DNA from 2 places in the Cellulosimicrobium sp. NPDC057862 genome. Region 1 is predicted to be linked to the other one. Evidence: riboswitches for the same ligand, from Rfam matches in the RefSeq annotation. Region 1 holds a riboswitch; the other holds the start of a gene.
What was found. Region 1 has a riboswitch for S-adenosylmethionine ahead of ACFVN3_RS04605 (NADPH-dependent FMN reductase). Riboswitches for the same ligand answer to the same signal wherever they lie in the genome.

Region 1 (14,029 bases):
CGTCGCAACTCTCCGGCGGCATGCGCCAGCGCGTGCTCATCGCGATCGCGGTCGCCGCCCGGCCGCGCCTCGTCGTCGCCGACGAGCCGACCAGTGCGCTCGACGTGACGGTCCAGCGCCGCATCCTCGACCACCTCGACGGGCTCGTGCGCGACCTCGGCACCGCCGTCCTGCTCATCACCCACGACCTCGGCGTCGCGGCGGACCGCGCCGACCGGATCGTCGTGCTCGAGCGCGGGGTCGTCGTCGAGGAGGGCACGGCGGACCAGGTGCTGCACGCCCCGCGCCACCCGTACACCCAGCAGCTCATCGCCGCGGCGCCGAGCCTCGCGAGCTCGCGCCTCGTCGCGGGCGGTACCCCGGAGGCGGTGCCGGTCGAGGGCGTCGTCCCGCGCGGCGAGGCGAGCCGCGCCGCGGTCGCGAGCCGCGCCGACGGTCAGGGGATCGCGGTGCCCGACGGCGCCGGTCCGGACACCGCGAGCACGCCCGTCCTTGCGGTGCGGGACCTGCGCAAGGAGTTCACGCTGCCGCGGGGCGCCGCGCACCGGACGCTCGTCGCCGTGGACGGCGTGAGCCTCGCCGTCGGGCGCGGCGAGACGTACGCGCTCGTGGGGGAGTCCGGCTCCGGCAAGAGCACGACGGCGCGTCTCGCCCTGCGCCTCGAGCGCCCGACCGCGGGCACCGTCGAGTTCGCGGGTGAGGACATCACGACCGCGCGCGGCGAGCGCCTGCGGTCGTTGCGCCGCGGCTTCCAGGTGGTCTACCAGTCCCCGTACGCGTCGCTGGACCCGCGGTTCACCGTCGAGCAGATCGTCACCGAGCCGCTGCGGGCGTACCGGGTCGGGTCGCCGTCCGAGCGCGCCGACCGGGCGCGTGCGCTCGTCGAGGACGTCGCGCTCCCGCCCGACGTGCTCCGGCGGGGACCGCGCGAGCTCTCGGGCGGCCAGCGCCAGCGCGTCGCCATCGCGCGGGCGCTCGCCCTGAACCCGGCGCTCGTCGTGCTCGACGAGCCCGTCTCGGCGCTCGACGTGTCCGTGCAGGCGCAGATCCTCGAGCTGCTCGTGCGGCTCCAGGCCGAGCACGGGCTCGCGTACCTGTTCATCTCGCACGACCTCGCTGTCGTGCGCCAGGTGTCCGACCACGTCGGCGTCATGCACCGCGGGTGCGTCGTCGAGCAGGGGGCGACCGAGCAGATCCTGCTCGACCCGCAGGAGGACTACACGCGCGAGCTCGTCGCGGCCATCCCCGGCCGCCGCGCGCTCCAGGACGCGCCCCGGGCGTCGTCCACGACAGCAGGGAGCGCACGATGACCGTCGCCGCCGCACGCGCCGCAGGACCCCGCACCCGGCCGAGCGCAGGGCCGCGCGTCCTCGCGGACCCCGCCCCCGCGCCGTCGCGCACGGAGCTCGCCGGCCGCACCACCGAGCTGCTCCAGGCGATGATCCGCAACGCGTGCGTCAACGACGGCACCGTCGGCTCGGGGCACGAGGTGCGCAACGCGCGCGCCGTCGCCGACGCGCTCGACGGTCTCGACCTCGAGGTCGAGTGGGTCGAGCCGCGCCCCGGCCGCACGTCGCTCGTCGCGCGCCTGCGCGGCACCGACCCGGACGCGCCGTCGCTCGCGCTCGTCGGGCACACCGACGTCGTGCCCGTCGAGCCGGAGGGGTGGACGCGTGACCCCTTCGGTGGCGAGCTCGTCGACGGCTGGGTCTGGGGGCGCGGCGCGATCGACATGCTCGGGCTCACGTCGGCCTTCACCGTCGTCACGCGCGCGATCGCGGAGAGCGGGCAGCGGCTGCGCGGCGACCTCGTGCTCGCCGCCGTCGCGGACGAGGAGCACGGCAGCACGTGGGGCGTCGACTGGATCACGCAGCACCGGTACGACCTCGTGGACGTCGACGCGGTGCTCACGGAGTCGGGCGGGGTCCCGCTCGGCTCCCGCGGGAGCCGCACGGTCGCGGTCGGGGAGAAGGGCGGCGCCGGGCGACGGCTGCGGGTCGTCGGGCGGCCCGGGCACGGGTCGGGGCCGTACGGGTCGCTCAACGCGATCGTGCTCGCGGCCGAGGCCGTGCGGCGGATCACCGCGCACCGCGGGCCGGTCGTCATCGGCGACCTGTGGCGCCGCTACGTCGCCGCGCTCGACCTCGCGCCCGACGTCCGCGCCGCGCTGCTCGACCCCGCGCGGCTCGACGACGCGCTCCCCGAGCTCGGCGCCCTGGCGTCGGTCGCGCACGCCACGACCCACACGACCGTCGCGCCGACCGTGCTGCACGCAGGCTCGAAGCCCAACGTCATCCCCGGGCTCGCGGAGGTGACGCTCGACATCCGCGTCCTCCCGGGTGCGACCCCGCAGGACGTGGCCGACCTGCTCGACGACGCCCTCGGCGACCTGCGCGAGCACGTGCAGGTCGAGGGGGACTGGTTCGGCGAGGCGTCGCAGTCGCCCACCGACGGCGCGGCGTACGAGGCGATCGAGCGCGCCGTGCGCGCGCACGCGGGCGCCGAGGTCGTGCCGGTCCTCGGGACCGGCGGCACGGACGGGCGCTTCTTCCGCCGCCGCGGCGTGCCGGCCTACGGGTTCGGCCTGCTCAGCGAGCAGTGGGACCCGGGGGTGTTCCGTTCCCTGTTCCACGGGAACGACGAGCGCGTCGACGTCGAGTCGCTCGGGCTCACCGCCACCGCGCTGCACGACGTCGTGACGAGCTACCTCGGGTGAGCGGCCGTCCGGGCGGCGCCCCGGCGTGGCCGTGAGAGCGGACGGTCGGGCGTCGCGGGCCGTGCTGCGGGTCTGCCTCGCGACCGGGTTCGTCACGCTGCTGGACTCGGCGATCCTCACCGTCGCGGCACCTGCGCTGCGCAGCGAGCTCGGCGCGACGACCGCGCAGCTCCAGTGGATCCTCGCCGGGTACTCGTTGACGTTCGGGCTCGCGCTCGTCCCGGCCGGCCGCCTCGGCGACCGGCTCGGTCGCGGCGGGCCGCTCGCCGTCGGGCTCGCCCTGTTCGCCGCGGGGAGCCTCGTCGGCGCGACGGCCTCTGACGCCGACGTGCTCGTCGTCGCTCGACTGCTCCAGGGCGTCGGCGCCGGGACCGCGAACCCGCAGGTCATCGGCCTGCTCCAGGACCACTACGCCGGCTCGGCCCGCGCGCGTGCGCTCGGGGCGTACGCCTCGACGGGCGCGTTCGCCATGGTCCTGTCCCCGCTCGTCGGGGGTGGGATCCTCTCCGCCCTCGGGCCCGCTGCCGGGTGGCGCGTCGCCGTCGGGCTCGCCGCGCCGCTGGGGCTCGCCGTCGCCGTCGTCGCCCAGCGCGTGCTGCGTCGCGGCTCGGGGGGCGCGGGGCGCCGGACACCGCCTGGCGGCCGCGTCGGCGGCGGGTTCGACGCCGTCGGCCTGGTGCTCGTGACGCTCGTGACGCTCGGGCTGCTCGTCCCGTTCGTCGCCGAGGGGCCGCGCGCCGTCGTGCTGCCGCTGTCGCTCGGGGTGCTCGTGGCCGCCGTCGGAGCGCTCGTCGTGTGGGAGCCGCGCTACGCGCGGCGCGGTCGGACACCCGTCCTCGCACCGGCGCTCCTGCGTTCCCCGACCTACGTGCTCGGCTGCGTCGTCGCGGCGTTCAGCTTCGGGGCGGCGCTCGGGTACTCCGCCGTCCTCATGCTGTTCCTCCAGGACGGCACGGGGCTCAGCCCGGTCCAGGCCGGCCTGGTCACGACGCCGGGCGCGGTCGCCTCGGTCGTGGCGGCGAACCTCTCGTGGCGGCTGTTCCGCCGGTTCGGCCGGCGCGGGGTGACCGTGGCGGTCGGGGCGAAGGCGCTGGTCGCCGCGGGCACGGCGCTCGCGGTGGCCGTCGCGCCCACCACGACCGTGGTCGCCGCGCTAGTCGTCTCGCAGGTGCTCACCGGCGCCGTCGCAGGACTGACGATCTCGCCCAACCAGACGCTCACGCTCGAGGGCGCCCCCGGCACGGAGCGCGGCGTCGCCGGCGCCGCGCTCCAGCTCGTGCAGCGCGTCGCCGCGACGGTCTGCATCGCCGCGATGACCGGCACGTTCGTGGCCCGGGCCGGCGGCGCGGCCCCGGGCGTCCTCGACGCTCACCGCGACGGCCTCGTCGTCGTGAGCGCCGCCGTCGCGGCGCTGGCGCTCGTCGCCTGGGTGGCGTCCCTGCTCGACGAACGGCTCGACGAGCGGCTCGCCCGTCCCTCGACGAGGTAGAGCCGCCGGTCGCGAGGTAGAGCACCAGGTGTTCTACCTCGCGACCGGCGGCTCTACCTCGCGGGGCCGGGCTGGTCAGGCCTCGCGGTTCTCCGACGAGAGGAACCAGGCCTGCTTCTCCAGGTCGGCGATGATCTCGTGCAGGATGTCGGCGCTCGTCGGGTCCTCGGCGTCGACGCCGTCGTGCACCTCGCGCACGACCTCGACCGTCTGGGCGAGGCGCTCGACGATCGCGTCGACCGTGTCGCCGACGGAGACGAGCCCGGCCGGGTACGGGGACAGGTCCGTCGTCGTCGCGACCGTCTCGGTGCGGCCGTCGGGCACGACCTGGAGCGCGCGCATGCGCTCCGCGACGGTGTCGCTGTGCTCGCGCGCGGCGTCCACGACGTCGTCGAGCTGGAGGTGCAGGTCGCGGAACCCGCGGCCCGTGACGTTCCAGTGGGCCTGCTTGCCCTGGACGTGCAGGTCGACGAGCGCGACGAGCACGCGCTGGAGGTGCGAGCGGAGCGCCCCCGACGCCTCGAAGCGGGCGGTGGCGCGGTGGATGGTGGGTGCGGACATGGTGCTCCTCGCTCTCTCGGGGGTCTCCCGGAACGTGCGGCGGTCACCCGGCTTCCGTCGGTGCCGACTCGTGACTCGTTCTCTTGAACGATTCCAGACTAGGCACCATTCCCGGTCCCCGCCAGCAAGGACAGGCGTGCCTGACCTGCGGTGACACGCGCGGGCGGTACCCGGCGCGACGAGACCCGTCACGTTCTCTCGCCAGGTGAGAGGACCGGCCCTCGCTCTTGCCGCAGGGCGCTCGCGATGGTCCGCTGGCGGCATGACCGACGACCGTACCCCCGCCGCCCCAGCCGCCCCCGCCGCTCCGTCCGCCCCCGCACGCCCGACCGCCCGCACGCTCGGTGCGGGCGACGCCGCGCTCACCGTCTCCGCCGTCGGGTTCGGCGGCATGTCCGTCACGGACGCCTACGGACCGGCGGACGCCGTCGAGGCGGAGGCCGTGCTGCGCCGGGCGCTCGAGCTCGGCGTCACGCTCGTCGACACGGCCGACGTCTACGGGCACGGCCGCAACGAGGAGCTCATCGGCCGGGTGCTGGGCGCCCACCGCGACCAGATCGTCCTCGCGTCGAAGTTCGGGCTGCCTCCGGCCGGCGGCCACCCCGACGGCCGTCGGGTCGACGGGCGCCCCGAGTACGTACGCTCCGCGATCGACGCGAGCCTGCGCCGCCTCGGGACCGACCGGCTCGACCTGTACTACCTGCACCGCATCGACCCGCAGGTCCCGATCGAGGAGACCGTCGGGGCGCTCGCCGAGCTGGTCGAGGCGGGCAAGGTCCGGACGATCGGGCTCTCGGAGCCCTCGGCGGCGACCGTGCGCCGCGCGCACGCCGTCCACCCGGTCACGGCCGTGCAGAGCGAGTACTCGCTGTGGACGCGCGACCCGGAGGACGAGGTCCTGCCGACGCTGCGCGAGCTCGGCGTCGGGTTCGTCCCGTTCTCGCCGCTGGGTCGCGGCATCCTCACGGGCACCGTCGACGCGACGGACGGCTTCGCCGAGGACGACGTGCGCCGCTCCCACGCCCGCTACGCGGGCGAGGCGTTCGAGCACAACCGCGACCTGGTCCGGTCTCTCGAGCAGCTCGCGGCCGAGCGCGGCGTCACGACGGCGCAGCTCGCCCTCGCGTGGCTCTTCGCCCAGGGTGACGACATCGTCCCGATCCCCGGTACGAAGCGCCTCGCGTACCTCGAGCAGAACGTCGCGGCGGCCTCGATCGAGCTCACCTCGGACGACGTCGCGGCGATCGGAGCCGCCATCCCGCGCGGGGCCGTGCAGGGCGTCCGGCACCCGCAGCCGGACCTGCTCGCGGGATGAGCGCCGACGCAGCGGCCGTGCCCGCGACCCCCGCGCCCCCGCCCGACGAGGCGGGCGCCCGCCGCCCGCTCGCCGTGCACTGGTTCCTGCCGACGTCGGGCGACGCTCGCGGGATCGTCGACGGCGCGCACGCGAAGGACACGCCCGGCCGGGCGACCGGGTTCCGCGCGCCGTCGCTCGACTACCTGGAGCAGGTCGCGGTCGCTGCCGACCGCCTCGGCTACGAGGGCGTGCTCACACCGACGGGCACGTGGTGCGAGGACGCGTGGCTCGTCACGTCCGCGCTGATCCGCAGCACGGAGCGGCTGAAGTTCCTCGTCGCGTTCCGCCCCGGCCTCGTCTCGCCGACGCTCGCGGCGCAGATGGCCGCGACGTTCCAGCGCCTGTCCGGTGGGCGGCTGCTCCTCAACGTCGTCACGGGTGGCGACGAGAACGAGATGCGCCGGTTCGGCGACTGGCTCGAGCACGACGAGCGCTACGACCGCACGCGCGAGTTCCTCGAGGTCGTGCGGGGCGTGTGGGACGAGGCGCCGCTCGCGTACGAGGGCACGCACTACCGGATCGCCGACGCCCGGACGTCCGCGCCGCCCGACCCGCGCCCCGAGATCTTCTTCGGCGGATCGTCGGAGGCCGCGCTGCCCGTCGCGGCCGCCCAGGCCGACGTCTACCTCACGTGGGGCGAGCCGCCCGCGCAGGCGCGCGAGAAGATCGAGCGCGTGCGCGAGCTCGCCGCCGCGCAGGGTCGCACGATCCGCTTCGGGGTGCGCCTGCACGTCATCACGCGCGACCGGTCGGCCGACGCGTGGGACGTCGCGCAGCGGTTCCTCGACGACCTCACGCCCGAGCAGATCGCGGGCGCCCAGCAGCTCCTCGGCTCGTCCGGGTCGGTCGGGCAGCAGCGCATGGTCGCGCTCCACGGCGGCGGTGACCTCGCGGCCACGCGGCGCGCACGGGACCTCGAGATCCACCCCGGGCTGTGGGCAGGCGTCGGGCTCGTGCGCGGCGGCGCCGGGACGGCGCTCGTCGGGAGCCACGAGGAGGTCGCCGACCTGATCGAGGAGTATCGCGCGGCCGGTTTTGACGAGCTCGTCCTGTCCGGCTACCCCCACCTCGAGGAGGCGTACTGGTTCGCGGAGGGCGTCCGCCCGCTGCTCGACGCGCGCGGTCTTACCGCTCCCGCCGCACGCACCGGTGGCGCCGCGTCACGCACCCATGCCGTGCCGTTCTGAGCCGGTTCCCGGCCCCGTCGGCGAGACCCGCGCGACGCCGACGGGAGCGCCCGGACGGCGCGCCCGGACGCCGACGAGCGCCAGGACGAGCTGGGCGACCCAGAGCAGCAGGACCGCCGGGCCGACGACGGCGCTCGCGGCCTCCGCGACGACGTGCCCCGGGGGCACGGGGACGTCCACCGGCACCGGCTGGGCGGCGGCCAGGAGGAAGCCGACGGGGAGCGCCGCGACCCACAGGGCCACGGTCACGACGGCGTAGGGGAGCGGGACGTCGTCGGCGGTCCGCATGCGCCCGACCCACGTCCCCAGCACGGGGGCGAGGGCGAGCAGGCCCGCGACGGGTATCGCCGCGACGACGAACCCCGCCACGAGCAGCCCGCCCCCCGCGGCGAGGGCTCCCGCCACGAGGCACAGCGGGAGCACGAGAGCGGCCCAGAGCTGGCCGCGGAACGCGATCGTCCGCAACCGTCGTGCTGCCGCCATGCGCGGGCCCCCATCGTCGTGGTGCGCTGCCGTCGTGCGCCGCTGCCGTCGTCGGCATCGTACGGCGGCGCTGCCGCCCGGGGGATGGTGACCGCGACCCATGGCCCGCGGCGTCCCGCGGACCTAGACTGAAGAGGTCCGGTGGGTCTCCCCGCGCAGAGGTCGGCTCCGATGTCGTGGCTGCTGATGGTCTGGTGCGCGACGGCGTGCACGGTCGCCGCCGCGTGGTGGGTGCTGCGCCGCGCCGGCCGGCCCCCGAGCCACCGGACGACCAGCCGGCCGCACCTGCTGCGTCGCCGCCCGGCGCCCCCCGACCCGCTCGCGACGCTCGCGCTCCAGGTGCGGCTGAGCGAGCTCGCGGCGGAGATGCGGCGGATCGAGGCGGACCCGGACGTCTACGCCCGCGCCCACCACTACCTCGCGGTCCAGGGCGCCTACGACGCCCTGCTGCGCGAAGCGTGCCGGCTCACGGGCCTCTCGGTCGAGGACGCGCCGCTGCGGGCGGGCTTCCGCACGGGCGACGACGAGCGGTTCCGTGAGGAGCTCGAGCTGAGCGCGCGCGGCTGGAGCTGGTGACCGGTCCACCCGTGAGGGGCGGCACGGGACGGACGAGGGGCCCGACGGCGGTACGTCCGCCGGCGGGCCCCTCGCCCGTGGTGCCCGCCGGGTGCGGTCAGAGCGCCGAGTGGTCCCCGATCCGGTGGTAGGTGCGGTCGTGGTAGACGAGGGGCGACGGCGTGCCGGCCGCCTCGTGGCGCCGCGGGCCGGCGCCCGTGCCGACGCTCGACGCGAGCGCCCGCAGCGAGACCAGGTAGGAGTCGCCGACGGGCGTGCGCTGGACGACGCGGCCCCGGACCCAGGAGAGCGCGCCGTCGACCACGGGCTCGCCGGTGTCGAGACGGGACCAGCCGCCGTCGGCGAACCGGTCGATGCCGCTCGTGGCGAAGCGTGCCGAGACGTCGTCCTGGTGGTCGGCGAGGAAGCTCACCGTGAGCGTCCGCGCGGCGGAGACCGCGGGCCACGACGACGACGTCGACGCGAGCGAGAACGCGAGCAGCGGGGGCGCGGCCGAGACGGAGATGACCGACGTCGCGGTGAACCCCACGAGGCGGCCGTCGTGCTCGAGCGCGACCACGGCGACCCCGGCGGGGTGGCCGCGGAACACGGACTTGTACTCGTCGGGGGAGAGCTGCGGCTCGTCCTGCTCGGCCAGGAGAGCCTCCAGGTGGGTGAGCTCGGCGGTCATCGGGCCGCCCCCGCGAACGCGTCGGTGACGGCCTGGTCGGCGGGCTGCGGGTCGCCGTCGTCCACCCCGGGGAGCGGCGTCGCGGCGCGGCGGAGCGCGTCGCCCTCGCGGGCGAGCCACGCGTCCACGACCGGGCCCAGGTCCGCGAGCTGCGGCTCGGTGACGGTGAGGGAGCGGGTCGGGACGACGGCGCCGAGCTCGACGAGCACGGGCCGCAGGTGCACCTCGCCGACGAGCGCGTGGGCGGGGTTGCCCGACACGACGAGCGGCACGACGACGACGCTCGCGAGCCCGTCCGGGCCGTACAGGTCGAGGAACGCCTTGAGGAGACCGGTGTACGACGCCTTGTAGACCGGGGTCGCCACGACGGCGACGGTCGCCGCGGCGAGCCGGTCGCGCGCGGCGTCCGCCGCGGGGCGCTCGGGGCCGAGGATCTCGGTGGCGACCGCCGCGAGGTCGATCGTCGAGACGTCGGTCGCCCCGAGGAGGGCCGCGACGCGGTGCGCCACGGTCTCGGCGGCACCGAGCGTCCGCGATCCGGGGCGCGGGTTGCCGGAGACGGCGAGGACCGTCGGGGGGAGGGAGCGGTGTGTCATGTGTACCTCGCAGTAGTCGTCGATCACGCTTGCCGCGCGGCCGTCCCGCGGGTGCGGGGCCGGTCGCGCGCGGCCTGGTCATCTCCCGGAGCACCCCGCCGTGACAGGGGGTTGCCGACCAGCGAGCCGGGGCTTGGCGCTGGTGCTCGTGACCTGGGGTCGGGTATAGCAACGGCTCCACGAAAACCGCACCAGATCGATCGGGTTTCTCAGTGGGTGGACGGTTGTGTCGTCCGTGGGGGACCTGCGCGGCGTCTCCGGGTGCGCAGGGAGTGAGACGGCGGTACGGGAACTTCTGGCACAGGCGTACCGTCAGCAGGAGTTTCCGCCCAGACGAGGAGTACCCATGGACAGCCGACTGCAGTCCGTCTACGACGAGGTCCTGCGTCGCAACCCCGGCGAGGCCGAGTTCCACCAGGCCGTGCGCGAGGTCTTCGACTCGCTCGGCCCGGTGCTGCGCAAGCACCCGCGCTACGTCGAGGCGGCAGTCCTCGAGCGCGTGTGCGAGCCCGAGCGCCAGATCATCTTCCGGGTCCCGTGGGTGGACGACGCGGGCCGCGTGCAGATCAACCGCGGCTTCCGGGTCGAGTTCAACTCGGCGCTCGGCCCGTACAAGGGCGGCCTGCGGTTCCACCCGTCGGTCTACCTCGGGATCGTCAAGTTCCTCGGCTTCGAGCAGATCTTCAAGAACTCGCTCACCGGCATGCCGATCGGCGGCGGCAAGGGCGGGTCGGACTTCGACCCCCGCGGCCGCTCCGACGGCGAGGTCATGCGGTTCTGCCAGTCGTTCATGACCGAGCTGTACCGGCACATCGGCGAGAACACCGACGTCCCGGCCGGTGACATCGGCGTGGGCGGCCGGGAGATCGGCTACCTGTTCGGCCAGTACAAGCGGATCACCAACCGCTACGAGTCCGGCGTCCTCACGGGCAAGGGGATCTCGTGGGGCGGCTCGCTCGTGCGCACCGAGGCGACGGGGTACGGCACCGTGCTCTTCGCGCAGAACATGCTCGAGACGCGCGGGCAGGAGCTCGACGGCCGGCGCGTCGTGGTCTCGGGCTCGGGCAACGTCGCGACCTACGCGACCGCCAAGGCCCAGCAGCTCGGCGCGAACGTCGTCGCCTTCTCCGACTCCTCCGGCTACGTCGTCGACGAGGCGGGCGTCGACCTCGACCTGCTGCGCCAGGTCAAGGAGGTCGAGCGCGGCCGCGTCGCCGACTACGCGGCCCGTCGCCCGGGCGCGCGCGTCGTCACCGACGGCTCCATCTGGGACGTGCCGTGCGACGTCGCGCTGCCGTGCGCGACGCAGAACGAGCTCGACGAGGGTGCGGCCAAGCAGCTCGTCGCGAACGGCGTCGTCGCGGTCGCCGAGGGTGCCAACATGCCGACGACGCCCTCCGCCGTCGCGCTCCTCCAGGAGGCGGGCGTGCTGTTCGCGCCCGGCAAGGCCGCGAACGCCGGCGGCGTCGCCACCTCGGCGCTCGAGATGCAGCAGAACGCGTCGCGCGACTCGTGGTCGTTCGAGTACACGGAGGAGCGGCTCGCGCAGATCATGGCGGGCATCCACGACCGGTGCGTCGAGACGGCCGACGAGTACGGCGCGCCCGGCAACTACGTGCTCGGGGCCAACGTCGCGGGCTTCACCAAGGTCGCCGACGCGATCCTCGCGCTCGGCGTCATCTGACCGTCGTCTACCCTGGCCGACGGCCGCCGTCGCGCACGCCGCGCGACGTGACGGTCGTCGGACCGGACGACGGGAGAGCGCAGTGACGACCACCGACCCCGAGGGCCCTGCCGTGCACGCGGGCCGCGACGTCGTGCTCGAGCTCGCGGTGCAGGACCCGGAGGGCGTCCGGGTGGCCGCCTCCGTGGGCGCGCGGCGGGTCGAGCTGTGCGTCGGCCTGGGCGCGACGGGCGGGCTCACGCCGAGCGCCGGCCTCGTGGAGGCGGCCGTCGTGGCCGCCGCCGAGACCGCCGCCGGCGGTCCTGCCGTCGAGGTGCACGTCCTCGTGCGCCCGCGCCCGGGAGGGTTCGTCCTCTCGGCAGCCGACCTCGACGTGCAGGTCCGCGACGTCCGGGCCGCGGTCGCGGCCGGTGCGGCGGGCGTCGTGGTGGGCGCCCTGACCCCGGACGGCGTCGTGGACGTCGCCGCTGTGCGCGCCCTCGTCGAGGCGGCCGACGGCCGCGAGGTGACGTTCCACCGCGCGGTCGACGTCGTCGCGGACCCGCTCGCGGCCCTCGACGCGCTCGCCGGCGCGGGCGTGGTGCGCGTGCTCACGTCGGGCGGCGCCGCCCGCAGCATCGACGGCGTCGAGCGCCTGCGCGCCATGTCGGCGCACGCCCGCGGAGCCCTGGGCGGCCGCGTCCAGGTCATGGCCGGTGGGGGAGTGCAGCCCCGGGACGTCGGCGCGCTCGTGGCCGCCGGCGTGGACGCCGTGCACCTCTCCGCGAAGCGCGTCGTCGTGGACGACGCCGGTCCCGGGGGTGGTGGGGACGCCGGCTACGAGGTCACGGACCCCGAGGTCGCCGCGGCGGCGAGCGCGGCGCTCCGCGCCGCGCCGTAGCGTCGCGCTCTTCGCTCGCGGGCGTCCCGTGCGCTCGTGACGCGCTCACGACGCCGCGTCCCGACGTCGCCCGACCGGCCGGTCCCTGCCACGCGGGGGCCGGCCGTCGCCCTTCCCGAGCAGCGCCGCAGCCGGCCATGTCTCAGTTAGGTAACTTTCCTGTCGTATTCGTCGGCGACCCGGGATCGATTAGTTAGTGTTCCTGCCACACGCCCCAGGGCGCCACGACGAACGACGCGAGGACGCGTCGTCCATGCGAAAGGACCGATGATGATTCGAAGCACGGCGCGCAAGCGCCTGCTCACGGCGGTTGCGCTCGTGACCGGCGTGACTCTCCTGGCCGCGGGCTGCTCCGGTGGCGGCAGCAACGGTGACGGCGACGAGGGCGCGAGCGGGGGCCGCACGCTCAACGTGTGGGCGGGGACGCAGACGCCGATCGTCGCGAACTTCAACCCGTACTCGCCGAACCCGCTGCACGCGGCCAACGGCGCGATCTACGAGCCGCTCTTCTACTACAACAAGGCGCAGGCCGGCCCTCCGGAGCCGCGCCTCGGCGAGTCGTTCGAGTGGTCGGAGGACGGCACCGAGCTCACGGTGAAGCTCCGCGAGGGCGTCAAGTGGACCGACGGCGAGGACTTCGACGCCGACGACGTGGTCTTCTCGCAGACCAACGAGGCCGCCCAGCGCGACTTCGTGATCTCGGTCGAGGCCGTCGACCCGTACACCGTCACGTGGACGTTCGACTCCCCGCAGTTCACGTCCGAGGTCCAGCTCCTCGGCACGTCGCTCGTCGTGCCGGAGCACATCTGGTCCGAGGTCGACGACCTGGTGACGTTCGCGAACGAGAACCCGGTCGGTACGGGTCCGTTCAAGGCCGACGCGGTCACGGAGGCGGCCTACACGGTCGTCGCGAACGAGGACTACTGGGACGGCGCGCCCCGGGTCAAGAAGGTCCGCTACCTCGGCATCGACGCGAACCAGAGCGCCGAGGACCTCATGACCACCGGCAAGGTCGACTGGACCGCGATGTTCGTCGCGGACCCCGACCGCATCACCGCGGACGGCCGCCTGAGCATGATCAACACGCCGCAGGACCCGACGACGATCTACACGTGCGTGTCGGTCGACCTCGGCTGCACCGGCCCGCAGACCGACGTCGCGGTGCGCCAGGCGATCAACCTCGCGATGGACCGTACCGAGATCAACGAGAAGGCGTTCGCCGGTCTCGCCGCGGAGGCGTCCCCGACGTTCGCGCTGCTCGGCCGTGACGACCGCTGGATCTCGCCCGACGTCGAGGCGGAGAGCCCGCAGACGGCCGACGCCGCGGCGGCGTCGAAGGTCCTCGAGGACGCCGGCTACACCCAGGGCGCGGACGGCATCTACGAGAAGGACGGCCAGAAGGTCGAGCTGACCCTCGTCACGGTCGACGGCTGGAACGACTACAACGCCGTCGGTGACCTGCTCGTCGAGCAGGCGAAGGCCGCCGGCATCTCGATCGTCCACAACAAGGTCACGCAGCAGGAGATGTCGGACGCGCGCGTCGCGGGCACCTACCAGCTCATGGTCGGTGGCATCACGGGCCCTTCGCTCGACGACCCGTTCAGCATCTACCGCCAGTGGATGACGACGGACTACACGCGCCCGGTCGGCGAGGTCATGGAGTCCGGCCTCTTCAACTACGTGCGCTACACCAACCCGAAGGTCGACGCCGCGGTCGAGGCGGCCGCCTCGACGAACGACGAGGCCGCGAAGCAGGAGCAGTACGCGGTCATCCAGGAGGAGATCGTCCGCGACCTGCCCTACATCCCGGTGGTCGTGAACGCCTCGCAG
Region 2 (14,029 bases), on a different contig from region 1:
AAGTCCGGCCAGACCCCCAACGTCGACAAGCTCATGCCGACCATCGACTGGTCGACGGCCGAGCAGTTCGGCGCGGAGGACAACTTCATCTCGCAGGTGAGCGCGAACCTGCACGTCCCCGCCGACGGCCAGTACCAGTTCCGCGTGACCAACGACGACGGCGCGCTCGTCTACATCGACGGCCAGCTCGTCGTCGAGAACGACGGCCCGAACGACTCGACGTCCGTCGAGGGCAGCGCGACGCTCACCGCGGGCGTGCACGACCTGCGGGTCGACTACTACGAGGGCGGCGACAAGCAGCGCCTCACGCTCGCGTGGAAGACGCCGGGCAGCTCGACGTTCGAGGTCATCCCGACGTCGGCGCTCAGCACCGAGGCAGGCGTCGTGCGCGTGACCGCGCCCGGCTACAAGTACTGCGAGGGCGCCACCGACACGGCCGGCGACGGCCTGCGCCTCGACACGGTCAACCCCAACTACGACCTCGTCGACCTGCGCCCCGCGGGCTTCGAGCCCAAGGTCTCGGGCCTGGCGTTCACGCCGGACGAGAAGCTCGCCGTCGTGACGACGGGCGAGGTCAGCTCCGGCGGCTGGCGCCCCGACCCGGTGTCCGGCGAGGTGTACTTCCTCGACGGCGTCGTCGGTGCGGACGGCCCCGAGGACGTCACGGCGACCCTGGTCGCGGACGAGCTGCTCAACCCGATGGGCATCGAGGTCGTCGAGGACTCGATCTTCGTCTCCGAGCGCTACCAGCTCACCCAGCTCACCGACCCCGACGGCGACGGGTTCTACGACCAGCACACGAAGATCGCGGAGTGGCCCGACGGCGGCAACTTCCACGAGTTCGCGTTCGGCCTGATCCACGACGAGGACTACTTCTACGTCAACCTCTCCGTCGCCATCAACAACGGCGGTGCGACGACCAACCCGCAGCCGGCGGCCAACCGCGGCACGTCGATCAAGATCGACCGCGAGACGGGCGAGGTCTCCTACGTCGCCGGCGGTCTCCGCACGCCGAACGGCATCGGCTTCGGCCCCGAGGGCGAGATCTTCGCGACGGACAACCAGGGCGCCTGGCTCCCGTCGAACAAGCTGATCCACGTCCAGCAGGACCACTTCTACAACCACTACACGAACCCGGCCGGCCCGTTCGACTCGAACCCCGTCGCCCCGCCGGCCGTGTGGCTCCCGCAGAACGAGATCGCCAACTCCCCGGGCAACCCGGTCCTCGTCCAGGACGGCGAGTTCGCCGGCCAGATGCTGCTCGGCGACGTCACGTACGGCGGCATCCAGCGCGCGTTCCTCGAGAAGGTCGACGGCGAGTTCCAGGGTGCGGTCTTCCGCCACACCGCGGGGCTCGAGGTCGGCGCCAACCGCACCATCTACGGCCCCGACGGCGCGATCTACGTCGGCGGCACCGGTGAGGGCGGCAACTGGGGCGAGTCCGGCAAGCTCCGGTTCGGCCTCCAGAAGCTCGTCCCCGTGAACGAGGACTCCTTCGACATGAAGGAGATGCGCGTGGTCGAGGGCGGCTTCGAGATCGAGTACACCGACCCGGTGTCCGACGAGGTCGTCGAGAAGCTCGCCGACGCGTACCAGGTCAAGCAGTGGCGCTACGTGCCGACCCAGCAGTACGGCGGCCCGAAGGTCGACGAGGAGCCCCTCTTCGTCACGGACGCCACGGTGTCCGAGGACCGCACGACCGTCACGCTGCAGATCGACGGCCTCAAGCCCGGCCACGTCGTCTACATCCGCTCGCCGCGCCCGTTCGCGTCGGCGGAGGGCACGGAGCTCCTCAGCACCGAGGCCTGGTACACGCTCAACTCGCTGCCCGGCTACGTCGCCCCGGCCGACCGCGGCTGGTACGAGGCGGAGCTCGCGCAGCCGCTCGGCAGCTCGAGTATCGGCTCGGACCACAGCAACTACTCGGGCTCCGGCTTCGCCGCGGGCATGACCACGGTCGGCGCGGGCCGCACGTTCTCCGTGACCGTCCCCGAGGCGGGCACCTACCCGGTCAACGTGCGCTACGCCAACGGCATCCACCCGTACACCACGCTGCGGGCGAAGAACGTGTCGCTCCACGTGAACGGCGCGGACCTCGGTCAGTGGAACTTCCCCACGACGGGCAGCTGGAAGGACTGGGGCGTCCTGACGCGGAACCTCGAGCTCCAGGCCGGCGTCAACACGATCACGCTCGCGTACGAGGCGGGCGACGAGGGCAACATCAACATCGACGTCCTGTCGCTCGGCGAGAACCCGGACATCTGCTCGCCGGGTGAGGTCGAGGACGGCTACACCGCGATCTACGACGGCACCCTCGCGAGCCTCCAGGAGGGCTGGCGCATGGCCGGTCCGGGCGGCTTCGGCCGCCAGGAGGACTGCTCGATCCGCGGTGCGGGTGGCATGGGCCTGCTCTGGTACGACCAGGAGCTCGGCGAGAACTACAGCCTGAAGCTCGACTGGAAGCTCACGAAGGACGACAACGGCGGCGTGTTCGTCGGGTTCCCGAACCCGGGCGACGACCCGTGGGTGGCCGTCAACAAGGGCTACGAGATCCAGATCGACGCGACCGACGCCGACGACCGCACCACCGGCGCGGTCTACACGTTCCAGGGCGCCGACGAGGCAGCCCGGGACGCCGCCCTCAAGCCGGTCGGGCAGTGGAACGCGTACGACATCCGGGTCGAGGGAGACCGCATCCGCATCTACCTCAACGACGTGCTCGTCAACGACTTCACGAGCACCGACCCCGCGCGACTGGTGAACAGCTTCATCGGGATCCAGAACCACGGCAACGGCGAGATGGTCAACTACCGGAACATCCGGTTCAAGGAGCTGACCGACGAGCCGGTCGAGGAGCTCGCGATCTCGACGACGGTCCAGACCCGCTGCATGGCGGGCAAGGTCTACGTCGCGGTCCGTGCCACGAACGACGACACGGTGCCGGCCGACATCACGCTGACGACGCCGTTCGGGACGAAGACGGTGACCGGCGTCCAGCCGGGTGCCTCCGCGTACCAGTCGTTCGCGACGCGCTCGGCCTCGGTCGAGGCGGGCACCGCCCAGGTGGCGGCGACGGGCGGCGACCTGACGTTCCAGGCGGACGTCGCCTACGAGGCCGCGAGCTGCGGCTGACGTGAGACCCCGGGGCGGGCGGCGTGAGCCGTCCGCCCCGGGACGGACCGGGCGGGGGCGGCAGCACGAGCCGTCCCCGCCCGTCCCGTCTCACCCCTTTCTCCACCTCAGTGAAACCCGAGGCGCCCTTCGCACGGGCGGAGCGTGGTCCGACGGCGCTCCCACCCTCGCGTAGGGTGCTCACCTCACGCCTCGCTCCCCGCGGGGCCTCGCACGACCCCCCGTGCACGACCTCTCGCACGACTCCCGCACGACGTTCCTCGACGAGGAGGACAGCCCATGGCGCTCGGACGCCTCCTGCACCGGACCGGACGGTTCGCCGCGCGCCGTCGCGCCGTCGTCCTCGGCGTCTGGGCCGTCCTCCTCGTCCTCGGCGCGGTGCTCGGCGGAGCCGTCTTCGACAAGACGACCGACGTCGAGCCCGCACCGCCCGGCAGCGCCTCCGCCCTCGCGGCCGAGCGCCTCGACGAGCTCAAGCCCGAGGGCGAGACCGTCGTCGCCGTCCTGTCCGGGCGCGACTACTTCTCCACGGAGCTGATCACCCAGGCCAGCGAGGTGATGCACGGCATCCGCGCGATGCCCGGCGTCGTCGAGCTGTTCGACGCCTACACCGGCGGCGGCCTCATCGCCGACGACGGCCAGGGCTCCCTCGTCATCGTCGAGCTCGACCCCGCGCTGTCCGACGACGAGGCGCTGGCGCTCGCGCACCAGGTCGCCGACGCGCTCCACACCATCGACACCCCCGAGGTGCTCGTCGGCGGCGCCCTGCTCGCCGAGGAGGCGTTCGTCGACCAGGCGATCACCGATGCCGCCGTGGGGGAGGGCGCCGCGATCGTCGTGCTGCTCGTCGTGCTCGTCGTCGTCCTCGGCGGCCTGCGCGCCGGCCTGGTGCCGCTGCTGTCCGCGCTCGCCGCGATCGCGGTCGCGCTGCTCGTGCTCAGCGGGCTGCTGGGGATCGTCCCCGTCAACGAGTTCGCCGTGAACGTCGTGACGCTGCTCGGCCTCGGGCTCACGGTCGACTACTCCCTGCTCGTCCTGGCGCGCTTCCGCGAGGAGCGCGCCGAGAACCCGGGCCTCCCCCTCGACGAGCTCGTCGGGCGCACCCTCGCGACCGCCGGGCGCGCCGTGCTCGCGTCGGGGCTCGCCGTCGCGATCGCACTGACCGGCCTGCTCCTGCTCGGCGACTCGCTGCTCTCCGGCATGGCCGTCGGAGGCGCGATCGTCGTGCTCGTCGCGACCGCCGCGGGGCTCACGCTCGTGCCCGCGCTCGTCGCGTCCTGGCACCGCGCCATCCCCGCCCCCGGCGCCCGCACCTGGTCCCACCCGTGGACCGGGCGCGGCGGCGCCGGGACGCTCGGTCGCCTCGCCCGCACCGCCCAGCGGCACGCCGTGCTCGTCACGCTCGGCGCGACGGCCCTCCTCCTCGCGCTCGCCGCGCCGCTCGGCTCGATGACGCTCGGCAGCTCCGAGGTCCACTCCCTGGCCGCCGACGCCGAGGCGCGCCTCGCCGCCGACGCGTCCACCTCGCGCTTCGCCGACCTCGGCGTCACCCCGATCACGGTGCTCGTCGAGGCACCCCGCGGTGACGAGACCGCCTCCGCCTACCTCGACCAGGTCGCGGCCCTGCCCGGCGTCGAGGACGCGATGCAGGACACCGACTACCCGCCCGAGGTCCTCGTCGTCGACGTCACGCCCGACGTCGGCGAGGGCGGCGACGCGACCGCCGCCGAGGCCCAGGACCTGCTGCGCGCGATCCGCGCGATCGACACCGCCGGCCTCGACGTGCACGTCGCCGGCCCGGCCGCCGAGGTGGTCGACACCCAGGAGCACCTCGCGCAGCGCCTCCCGCTCGCCGCGGGCGTCGTCGTGCTCGCGACGTTCGCGCTCCTCTTCCTGCTCACGGGCTCGCTCGTCGTGCCGCTCAAGGCGCTCGTGCTCAACCTGCTCACGCTCGTCGCGACGCTCGGCGTGCTCGTCTCGGTGTTCCAGCACGGCGTCGGCGCCTCGCTGCTCGGGTTCGAGCCGTGGGGCGCGCTCGACGTCACGACGCCGCTGCTCATCGGCATGCTCGTGTTCGGCCTGTCGACCGACTACGAGGTGTTCCTCCTCGCGCGCACGGCCGAGGAGTGGCGCGCCCGCACGCCCGGCGAGGACCCACGCGCCGCGAACGACCGGGCCGTGCTCCGCGGCATCACCGCGACCGGCCCGGTCGTCACGACGGCGGCCGTCGCCATCGGCATCGTGTTCCTCGGCTTCGCGGCGGGCGAGCTCGTCGCGATGAAGGAGGTCGGCGTCGGCATGGCCGTCGCCGTGCTGCTCGACGTGACCGTGGTGCGCGGGCTCCTGCTCCCCGCGACCATGACGCTCCTCGGTCGCTGGAACTGGTGGCCGTGGTGGCGGGAAGGTTCCGACGGTTCCGTCCGGGCGAAGGCTCCGCGGGGGCGCGACGGGTCTTCCATCCGCCGCTCGTCCCTCGCGGCTCCCGCCAGACCCGCCGCGAGCCGTCACACCCCCGCTCCGCCCTCGCCCTCGTCTTCCGCCTCACCTTCCGCTCCGCCGAGGTAGAACCGCCGTCGGTCAGACGTCGCGCATGACCTCGGTGACGAAGCGGGCGGAGCGCTCGCGGAGGCCGTCGACGCGGAGCTCGACGAACAGCTCGCGCACCGACTCGTCGTCGCCGATCTCGGTGCGGGTCGGGGCACGGCGCACGTTCTGCGAGCACAGGAACTGCGTGCAGATGAGGGTGCCGACGGTGTTGCCGCGGCGCCCGGCGGCGCCGGCGCGCCGCGCGACGTAGAGGCTCACGTCGTCCGTCACGACGACGTCCTCGCACCACGCGCAGACGGCGCGCTTGCGCATGCCGCCCGTCTTGGCGTCGGTGGAGCGCAGCAGGACGCCGCGCGGCTCGCCGTCGACCACGACGACGGCGTACGCGAGCAGCGGCGCCTTGCGGTCGCGCCACCCGAGGTAGTCGAGGCGGTCCCAGTCGAGCGCGTCGAGCTCGGGGAGGGTCGCCTGCGCGGCCTCGCGCTTGGAGGCGTTGACGAACGACGCGCGGATCTGCTTCTCGGTCAGGGGAATCATGGGTTCAGGGCTTCCGTGTCGGTACGGTCCCACCCTGCCCGACGGCGTGCCGCGGCGCAGGCGGTCGGCTCACGACGACACAGGGTCGCCATGGCGCACGACGGCGCCGCTCGGCCGAGGCGGGGAAGGTGGGGATGACGGCAGGCCCGCGACCGCCGTCGCCAAGACCCTGCTGAGCGCGGGGTGCCCGTCGTCAGCAACGCGACATGACGACAGAGACGCAGCAGTCAACGGGGCGGGGCGCCGAGGTCGGCGTCCGGCCGAGGATCTCAGCGGGTGACGGTGCGGGAGGGGAGGGCGCCCGAGCAGGCCGCCATGGCCACCTCGCAGCCTGCGGTGCCGTGCATCCGCGTCTCCTCGTCCCGTGCGGTGCGCCGTCCGGCGCGACCTGATCCGTGGTCGTGCCCGTCCGGCACGACGAACGGCTGCCCTCGGCAACCGTCACCCTCGATGGTGCGCCTCGCCCCCCGCCGTCGTCAACGTGATTCCGCTCGCGCGGCGACGTCCGGCCGCCGAACCCGGGGTTCCTCCCCAGGGTGCGCTCCGCGTGGGGAGCGACCCCGGGCTCGGCGTACGGCGTGCCCGGTGACCTCCGGCGCCCGGAAAGGGACGAAAGGCGACGGGTCCGGGCTCTGCCGGGCGCGAGACTCGGAGGCTCCGCCACCCGTCGTCGAGGAGGATCCTCCGTGCCCGTCGCGCCGTCGCCGTCCGAGACCGCCGCTCCCGTGGAGGAGCGCCTGGTGTCCGTCGAGGTGGTGGTGCCGTCCGGGGTGTTCTGGTCGGGCCCGGCACGCAGCGTCACGGTCCCGTCGGTGTCCGGCACCCTCGGGATCCTCGCGCGGCACCAGCCCGTCGCGGCGACCTTGAAGGCCGGGCGCGTGCGGCTGCGCACGCCCGACCGCCCGACGGCGGAGCTGCGCATCGGCGGCGGCTTCGTCGTGGTCGACGACGACGAGGTGACGATCCTCGCCGACGACGCGACCTGGGTGCAGGCCCGCTAGTCCCTACGCGGGGTCGGGCACCGGACCGAGCTGCACGACGACGATCCGGTGCCCGTCAGGGTCGTGGACGTGCGCGAACCGGTCCCCGGACTCGGCGTCGGCGTCGGGGCCGACGAACGGCTCGACCCCCACGCCGGCCAGCCGGGCGAGGGTCGCATCGAGGTCGTCGACGTAGAGCACGAGGTTCGGCAGACCGTGGCGCACGAGGGGCGCACCGCCCGCGGGGAGCGGGACGAGCCACAGCCCGGGCTCGTCGACCCGACCCGGTCCGACGTGCAGCAGCGGGAAGCCGTCCGTCTCGCCGCGGAACAGCGTCCCGAACCCGAACCCGCCCGCCCAGAACGCGGCGCTCGCGTCGAGGTCGTGGCACAGCAGGACGGTGCGGCCGATCGTCGTCGTCATGCGGCGAGCCTAGGCCGTGCCGCCGGCGTCCCCCCGCCCGACGCCTGGCCTCCCGGGCGCGCGTGCGCCGTCGGGCATACCGTGGACGCATGGCGACCGACGGCGGCATCCGCAGGACGATCAGCGACCTCGTGGCGCAGGAGCGCGAGCTCCGCGAACAGTTCGCGCAGGGGGAGATCACCGGGGGCCGGGAGCACGAGCGGCTCCGCGCGATCGAGGTCGAGCTCGACCAGTGCTGGGACCTGCTGCGCCAGCGCGACGCGGCCCGCGAGTTCGGGAGCGACCCGGATGCCGCGACCGTGCGCGACCCCGGTACCGTGGAGGGGTACCTGGACTGACCCGCACCGAAGGAGCCCTTGTGAGCACGCAGGACACGCAGCAGATCCCCACCGGCACCGAGGGGCGCGACGTCGCGGACCGCGCGGGCGCGGTCGCCCGGTTCGTCGTCGCCTTCGCGCTGTTCGTGGGCGGGCTCGTGCTCATGGGCTCGGGCATGTCGGGCGTGGACGGCGGCGTGTGGCTCTTCGTCGGCGGCCTCGCCGCCTCGACGCTCGCGTTCGCGCTCCCGATGTCGGGCGCCGCGGAGCGCTGACCCACCCGCCGAGGTAGTACTCCGGTCACGCGAGGTAGTACCGGGGTCAGGACCCCGGTACTACCTCGCGGACTGTGGCACTACTTCGCCAGGGTCGCGCGGACCGCCCTTGCTGCCGCGACGAGGTGCTCGAGCGACGGCACGGTCTCCTCGTAACGGCGGGTCTTGAGACCGCAGTCGGGGTTGACCCACACGACCGTCGGGTCGATCGACTTCACGGCGAGCTCCAGCAGCTCCGTGACCTCCTCCGTGGAGGGGACGCGCGGGCTGTGGATGTCGTAGACGCCCGGCCCGATGCCGCGCGCGTACCCGGCGTCGCGCAGCTCCGGCACGATCTCCATGCGCGAGCGCGCCGCCTCGACCGACGTCACGTCGGCGTCGAGACCGTCGATCGCGCCGATGACCTCGCCGAACTCCGAGTAGCACAGGTGCGTGTGGATCTGCGTCGCCGCCTCGACTCCTGACGTCGCGAGCCGGAACGACCCGACCGACCAGTCGAGGTACGCGGGCTGGTCGGCCTTGCGCAGCGGCAGGAGCTCGCGCAGCGCGGGCTCGTCGACCTGCACGATCCCGATGCCCGCGGCTTCCAGGTCCGCGATCTCGTCGCGCAGCGCGAGGCCCACCTGGTTCGCGGTGTCGCCGAGCGGCTGGTCGTCGCGCACGAACGACCACGCGAGGATCGTCACCGGCCCGGTGAGCATGCCCTTGACGGGCTTCTCGGTGAGCGACGCCGTGTACGACGACCACTCGACCGTGATGGGCTCCGGGCGCGTGACGTCGCCCCACAGGATCGGCGGGCGCACGCAGCGCGACCCGTACGACTGCACCCAGCCGTTCGCGGTGACCGCGAACCCGTCGAGGTGCTCCGCGAAGTACTGCACCATGTCGTTGCGCTCGGGCTCGCCGTGCACGAGCACGTCGAGGCCCAGCTCCTCCTGGAGCGCGACGACGCGCGCGATCTCCTCGCGCATCGCGACCGTGTAGTCCGCGTCGGAGAGGTCGCCCCTGGTCCACTGCGCGCGGGCGCGGCGGATCTCCGGCGTCTGCGGGAACGACCCGATGGTCGTCGTCGGCAGCGGCGGCAGGTCCAGGCGCTCCTGCTGCGCGGCCGCGCGCTCCGCGTAGTCGCCGCGGGCGAAGTCCGCGTCGGTCAGCGCGGCCGCGCGCTCGCGCACCGCGGGCACGACGACGCCGCTCGCCTCCGCGCGCGACGCCACCGCCGCGCGGGACGCCTCGATCTCCGTCGCGACGGCGTCGCGACCCTCGGTGAGCGCGCGGGCGAGCGTCGAGACCTCGCCGACCTTCTGGTCCGCGAACGCGAGCCAGTCGCGCAGGCGCGGGTCGAGCGTCGTGCCGGTCGCCGTGCCGGGCTCCGCGAACGTCTCGTCCTCGACGTCGTGCGGCACGTGCAGCAGCGACGTCGACGTGCCGACGGCGACTGCGCCGAGACCCGTCCCGGGCCGGTACGCCTCGACAAGGTCGAGCTTCGCGGCCAGGTCGGCCCGCCACACGTTGTGTCCGTCGATCACGCCGAGGACGAGGGTCTTCGCGTCGAGCCCGAGGGGCAGACCGTCGGGAAGGTCGGCCGCGACGCCGTCGAGCGCGATCGCCTCGACGGCGGTGCTCGCGAGCACCGCCAGGAAGTCGTGGTACGAGCCGTCGGGACCGGGCGATGTCTCGAGCCGGCCGTACGGGGCGGCGACGAGGATCGCGGGCCGCTGGCCCTGTGCCGAACCCGGGGTTGCGGCCGGGTTCGGCACCGAGTCCGGCGAAGACCCCGGGTTCGGCACGGATCGGAGATCCGTCGCGAGCGCGCGGTATGCCCTTTCGACCGCTTCGGTGAGCTCCTCGGCGTTCGCAGGGTCGGTGACGAGGATCGGCTCGTCGAGCTGCACCCACGGCGCGCCGGCCGCAGCGAGCGCGCGGAGCAGGTCGGCGTAGGCGGCGACGACGTCGTCGAGCCGGTCGAGCGGCGAGTAGCCCGCGGGGGCGTCGTCAGCCGCCTTGGAGAGCGCGAGGAACGTCACCGGCCCGACGACGACGGGCCGCGTCACGACGCCGGCCTCCTTCGCCTCGACGAACTCGCGCACGACGCGGTCGTCGACGAACCGGATCGGGGTGTCCGGGCCGATCTCGGGGACGAGGTAGTGATAGTTCGTGTCGAACCACTTGGTCATCTCGAGCGGGGCGTCGTCACCGTGACCGCGCGCCACGGTGAAGTAGCCCGCGAGGTCGAGGCGGCCCGCGTCGTCGGTGAGCGACGCGAACCGCGCCGGGACGGCCCCGAGGGAGGCGGCGACGTCGAGCACCTGGTCGTAGAAGGAGAACGAGCCGGGGACCGAGGCATCGTCGGCGCCGAGGCCGAGGTCCACGAGCCGACGCACGGTCGTGAGGCGCAGCTCGCGGGCCGTGGCCTCGAGCTCCTCGGCCGACGTCTTGCCGGCCCAGAACGCCTCGACGGCCTTCTTGAGCTCGCGGCGGCGCCCGATGCGCGGGTAGCCGAGCACGGTGCCGGCGGGGAAACCGACGTGATTCTGGGTAGGGGAGGGTACGGAAGTGGCCATGATCGAAACCTCTTGCTGGTCCGGAGGACCGGTCAGACGGGCGTGCCGTGCGTGGCGGCGCTCGTCGTGGGCAGGGAGGTGCCGGTGACCCACGGCCCGCTGGCCAGGTCCGGGACGAGCGGGGCGGCGGCAGCGCTGGCGCTGCCCCCGGTCCCGCGCGACCCGCCGCCGAGGTGGACACCCTCGAGCAGGTCAAGAGCGGCGCGGTGCTTGTTGAACGTGTACACGTGCAGACCGGGCGTGCCCGCGTCGAGGACGCGCTGCGCGAGGTCCACGGTGTACGCGATCCCGTAGGCGTGCTGCGCCTCCGGGTCGGGCAGGGCGTCGAGCGCGTCCAGCAGGTGCTGGGGCGCGCGCACGCCCGTGAGCTCCTCGACGCGGCGGAGCCGCGCGGGCTCCGTCGTGGGCAGCAGCCCCGCGAGGATGGGGATCGTCACGCCGGCCGCGCGGGCCTCGGCGACGAAGTCGGTGTACGACGACGCGTCGTAGAAGAGCTGCGTGATCGCGAAGCTCGCGCCGGCCTGCTGCTTCTGCCACAGGCGGCGCACCTCCTGGCTCCGCGTGGTGCCGGCGGCGGGGTTGCCGTCGCAGAACGTCGCGACGGCGATCGTCAGCGGGCGCGCGGCGCCACGCAGGGCGGCCGCCGGGTCGGACGCGCAGCGCGACGCCTCGACCTCGCGGAGCAGCGCGACGAGCTCGGTCGACGACCGCACGCCGTCGGGCGCGGGCTGCCAGTCCGGCTGGTCGCGCGGCGGGTCGCCCCGCAGCGCGAGGAAGCTCCGCACGCCCTCGTCGAGGAAGTCGTTGATGACCTCCTCGACGTCCTCGCGCGACGCACCGACGCACGTGAGGTGCGCGATCGGCAGCACGGGCGTGCCCTGGAGCAGACGACCGACGACCTGGCGCGCGGTCGCGCGGTCGGTGCCCGCCGCCCCGTACGTGACGGACACGAAGTCGGGGTGCGTCGCGACGAGGCGGCGCGCCGTCTCCCAGAACTTGGGCGCCGCGTCCGGGCGGCGCGGGGGCATGAGCTCGAACGAGACCGTCGGCCGTGCCGCCCCGCCGTGGGCCTGCCCGACGGCGTCGGCGACGCTCACGACGTCGCTCCGACCGCGGTGCGTGCGTGCGCGACCGCCGTCGGGCACGGGCTGCCCGGACGGTGCGCGAAGGATGCCTCTGAGACCATTAGTCGCTCCATCGACCCTGGCGTTAGCACCTTTGTCCTCGGGAGGCTTCCGTCGGCGGGTTGCTGCGGTGTCGTCGAGCCAGGACTCTCGACCGCTCTGGATGGTTGCCACGATCCTACGGCCCATCCGGCATGCGGTCGAGGGTGACCGCCAGATGAGATGTCCGGACGCACGGCTGATCTCGCCTGCCGCCCCCTAGGGTGAGTCGCGACTCTCTGACCGACGCCGAGCACAGGAGCCCGCCGTGTACGCCACCCCGACCCGCCCCATGACCCAGGACGAGCTCGACCGGATCTGCCGGGTGTGGGCCGACTGCGGCAGCGACGACCCCACCGACCGGTGGCTCGAGCTGTGGGACGGCGGCGACGCCGACGACCACCCGGAGCAGCGCGACGCGATCGTCGCCATCGCGCGGGAGGTCGGGCTGGAGGCCGCGGTCGAGGACGGCGTGCTCCGCGTGCAGAAGACGCAGCAGCTCCACGACGAGATCGGCGCGCGCTGGATCTGACCAGGTCAGGGCTCCTGCGCTACAGGTCTCACGCTTTCTACGCTACAGATTGCAGGCTTCACACCGTCGTCAACGGCGCCGGAGCTCCGGCACGTGCAGGCGCCGCAGGAACCGGTCGGTGCGCAGCGGCGGGCCGTGCCGGTCGAGCAGCGACACGACGACGACCGTCGCCGTCGCGAGCGGGATGGTCCAGGCCGCGGGCTGGGCGAGCAGGGCGCGCACGACGCCGGCGACGCCCTCCGCCGTCGTGCCCGACGTGCCGGCCCCGTACCCCGCGGCGACGAGCGCGGACGAGGCGAGCAGCGCCGTCGCGCACAGGACGGACCCCACGACCATCCCCGCCACGGCGCCGCGCGCGGTGAGGCCGCGCCACCACACGCCGAGCAGGATCACCGGCGACAGCGCGGAGGCGGCGAACACGAACACCGTCCCGACGCTCGTCACGAGGCCCTGCGGGATGGTGACGAGCGCGAACGCGAGCGGGATGAGCGTGCACGCGACCGCCGACCACCGGAACGACCGCACGGTCCCGCCGAACAGGTCCTGGCTCACGACGCCCGCGAGCGCCACGACCAGCCCCGACGACGTGCCGAGGAACGCCGCGAACGCGCCGGCGACGACGAGGGCCGCGAGCAGCTCGCCGCCGAGCCCGGGCACGAGGCGGGTCGGGAGCGTGAGGACGACGGTGTCGGCGACGCCGGGCGCCGCGAGGTCGGGCGCGACGACCCGGGCGACGAGCCCGAGCGTGCTGGACACCATGTAGAACACGCTGATCATCACGAGCACGACGACGGTCGTGCGGCGGGCCGAGCCGCCGTCGGGCGAGGTGTAGAAGCGCACGAGGACGTGCGGCAGGCCGGTCGTGCCGAGCAGCAGCGCGAGCAGGAGCGACACGGTCGCGTACGCGTCGAGGCCGCCGGGTCCGGCGTCGTGCGGGAAGACCGCCGCAGGGTCGAAGGTGACGGTGGCGCCACCCGGCTCGAACGCGCCGCCCAGCGCCATGAGCACGAACACGAGAGGTAGCGCGAGCGCCGTGAGCTTGACCCAGAACTGGAACGCCTGGACGAACGTGATGGAGCGCATGCCGCCTGCCGCGACGACCGCGCTCACGACGACCGCGATCCCCACCGACCCGACCCACGGCGGGACGGGCGCGATGCTCGTGATCACGAGCGCCGCGCCGTGGAGCTGCGGCACCACGTAGAGCCACCCGATGACGAGCACGAGGACGCTCGTGACGCGGCGCGCGACGACGGAGTCGAGGCGGGCGTGGACGAAGTCGGGGATCGTGTACGCGCCGCTGCGGCGCAGCGGGCCGGCGACGAACAGCAGGACGAGCAGGTAGCCCGCCGCGTACCCGACGGGGAACCAGAACGCCTCGGCGCCGGAGAGCAGCACGAGCCCCGAGAGGCCGAGGAACGTGCCCGCGGACAGGTACTCGCCGCTGATCGCCGACGCGTTCCACACCGGGCGCACCGTGCGCGACGCGACGAAGAAGTCGCTCGTGGTGCGCGAGATGCGCAGGCCGTAGAACCCGATGAGGCCGGTCGCGAGCAGCA

Region 2: linked by a shared signal. The riboswitch ahead of ACFVN3_RS02090 (methylenetetrahydrofolate reductase) and the one ahead of ACFVN3_RS04605 (NADPH-dependent FMN reductase) in region 1 are both predicted to bind S-adenosylmethionine.

Annotation. Positions count from the first base shown of each region.
Region 1 is NZ_JBHVMH010000002.1:429,877-443,905, reverse strand. It holds gene ACFVN3_RS04650 (dipeptide ABC transporter ATP-binding protein) at 1-1,310, shown strand, start outside; gene ACFVN3_RS04645 (M20/M25/M40 family metallo-hydrolase) at 1,307-2,716, shown strand; gene ACFVN3_RS04640 (MFS transporter) at 2,742-4,205, shown strand; gene ACFVN3_RS04635 (Dps family protein) at 4,281-4,766, opposite strand; gene ACFVN3_RS04630 (aldo/keto reductase) at 5,029-6,081, shown strand; gene ACFVN3_RS04625 (LLM class flavin-dependent oxidoreductase) at 6,078-7,310, shown strand; gene ACFVN3_RS04620 (hypothetical protein) at 7,284-7,793, opposite strand; gene ACFVN3_RS04615 (hypothetical protein) at 7,965-8,369, shown strand; gene ACFVN3_RS04610 (flavin reductase family protein) at 8,467-9,039, opposite strand; gene ACFVN3_RS04605 (NADPH-dependent FMN reductase) at 9,036-9,635, opposite strand; SAM riboswitch class IV at 9,656-9,789, opposite strand; gene gdhA (NADP-specific glutamate dehydrogenase) at 9,982-11,319, shown strand; gene ACFVN3_RS04595 (copper homeostasis protein CutC) at 11,402-12,199, shown strand; gene ACFVN3_RS04590 (ABC transporter substrate-binding protein) at 12,470-14,029, shown strand, end outside.
Region 2 is NZ_JBHVMH010000001.1:496,075-510,103, reverse strand. It holds gene ACFVN3_RS02130 (family 16 glycoside hydrolase) at 1-3,132, shown strand, start outside; gene ACFVN3_RS02125 (MMPL family transporter) at 3,412-5,697, shown strand; gene ACFVN3_RS02120 (FBP domain-containing protein) at 5,710-6,216, opposite strand; gene atpC (ATP synthase F1 subunit epsilon) at 6,903-7,217, shown strand; gene ACFVN3_RS02110 (VOC family protein) at 7,221-7,619, opposite strand; gene ACFVN3_RS02105 (DUF2630 family protein) at 7,709-7,957, shown strand; gene ACFVN3_RS02100 (hypothetical protein) at 7,978-8,211, shown strand; gene metE (5-methyltetrahydropteroyltriglutamate--homocysteine S-methyltransferase) at 8,292-10,775, opposite strand; gene ACFVN3_RS02090 (methylenetetrahydrofolate reductase) at 10,808-11,872, opposite strand; SAM riboswitch class I at 11,967-12,069, opposite strand; gene ACFVN3_RS02085 (hypothetical protein) at 12,207-12,470, shown strand; gene ACFVN3_RS02080 (cation acetate symporter) at 12,540-14,029, opposite strand, start outside.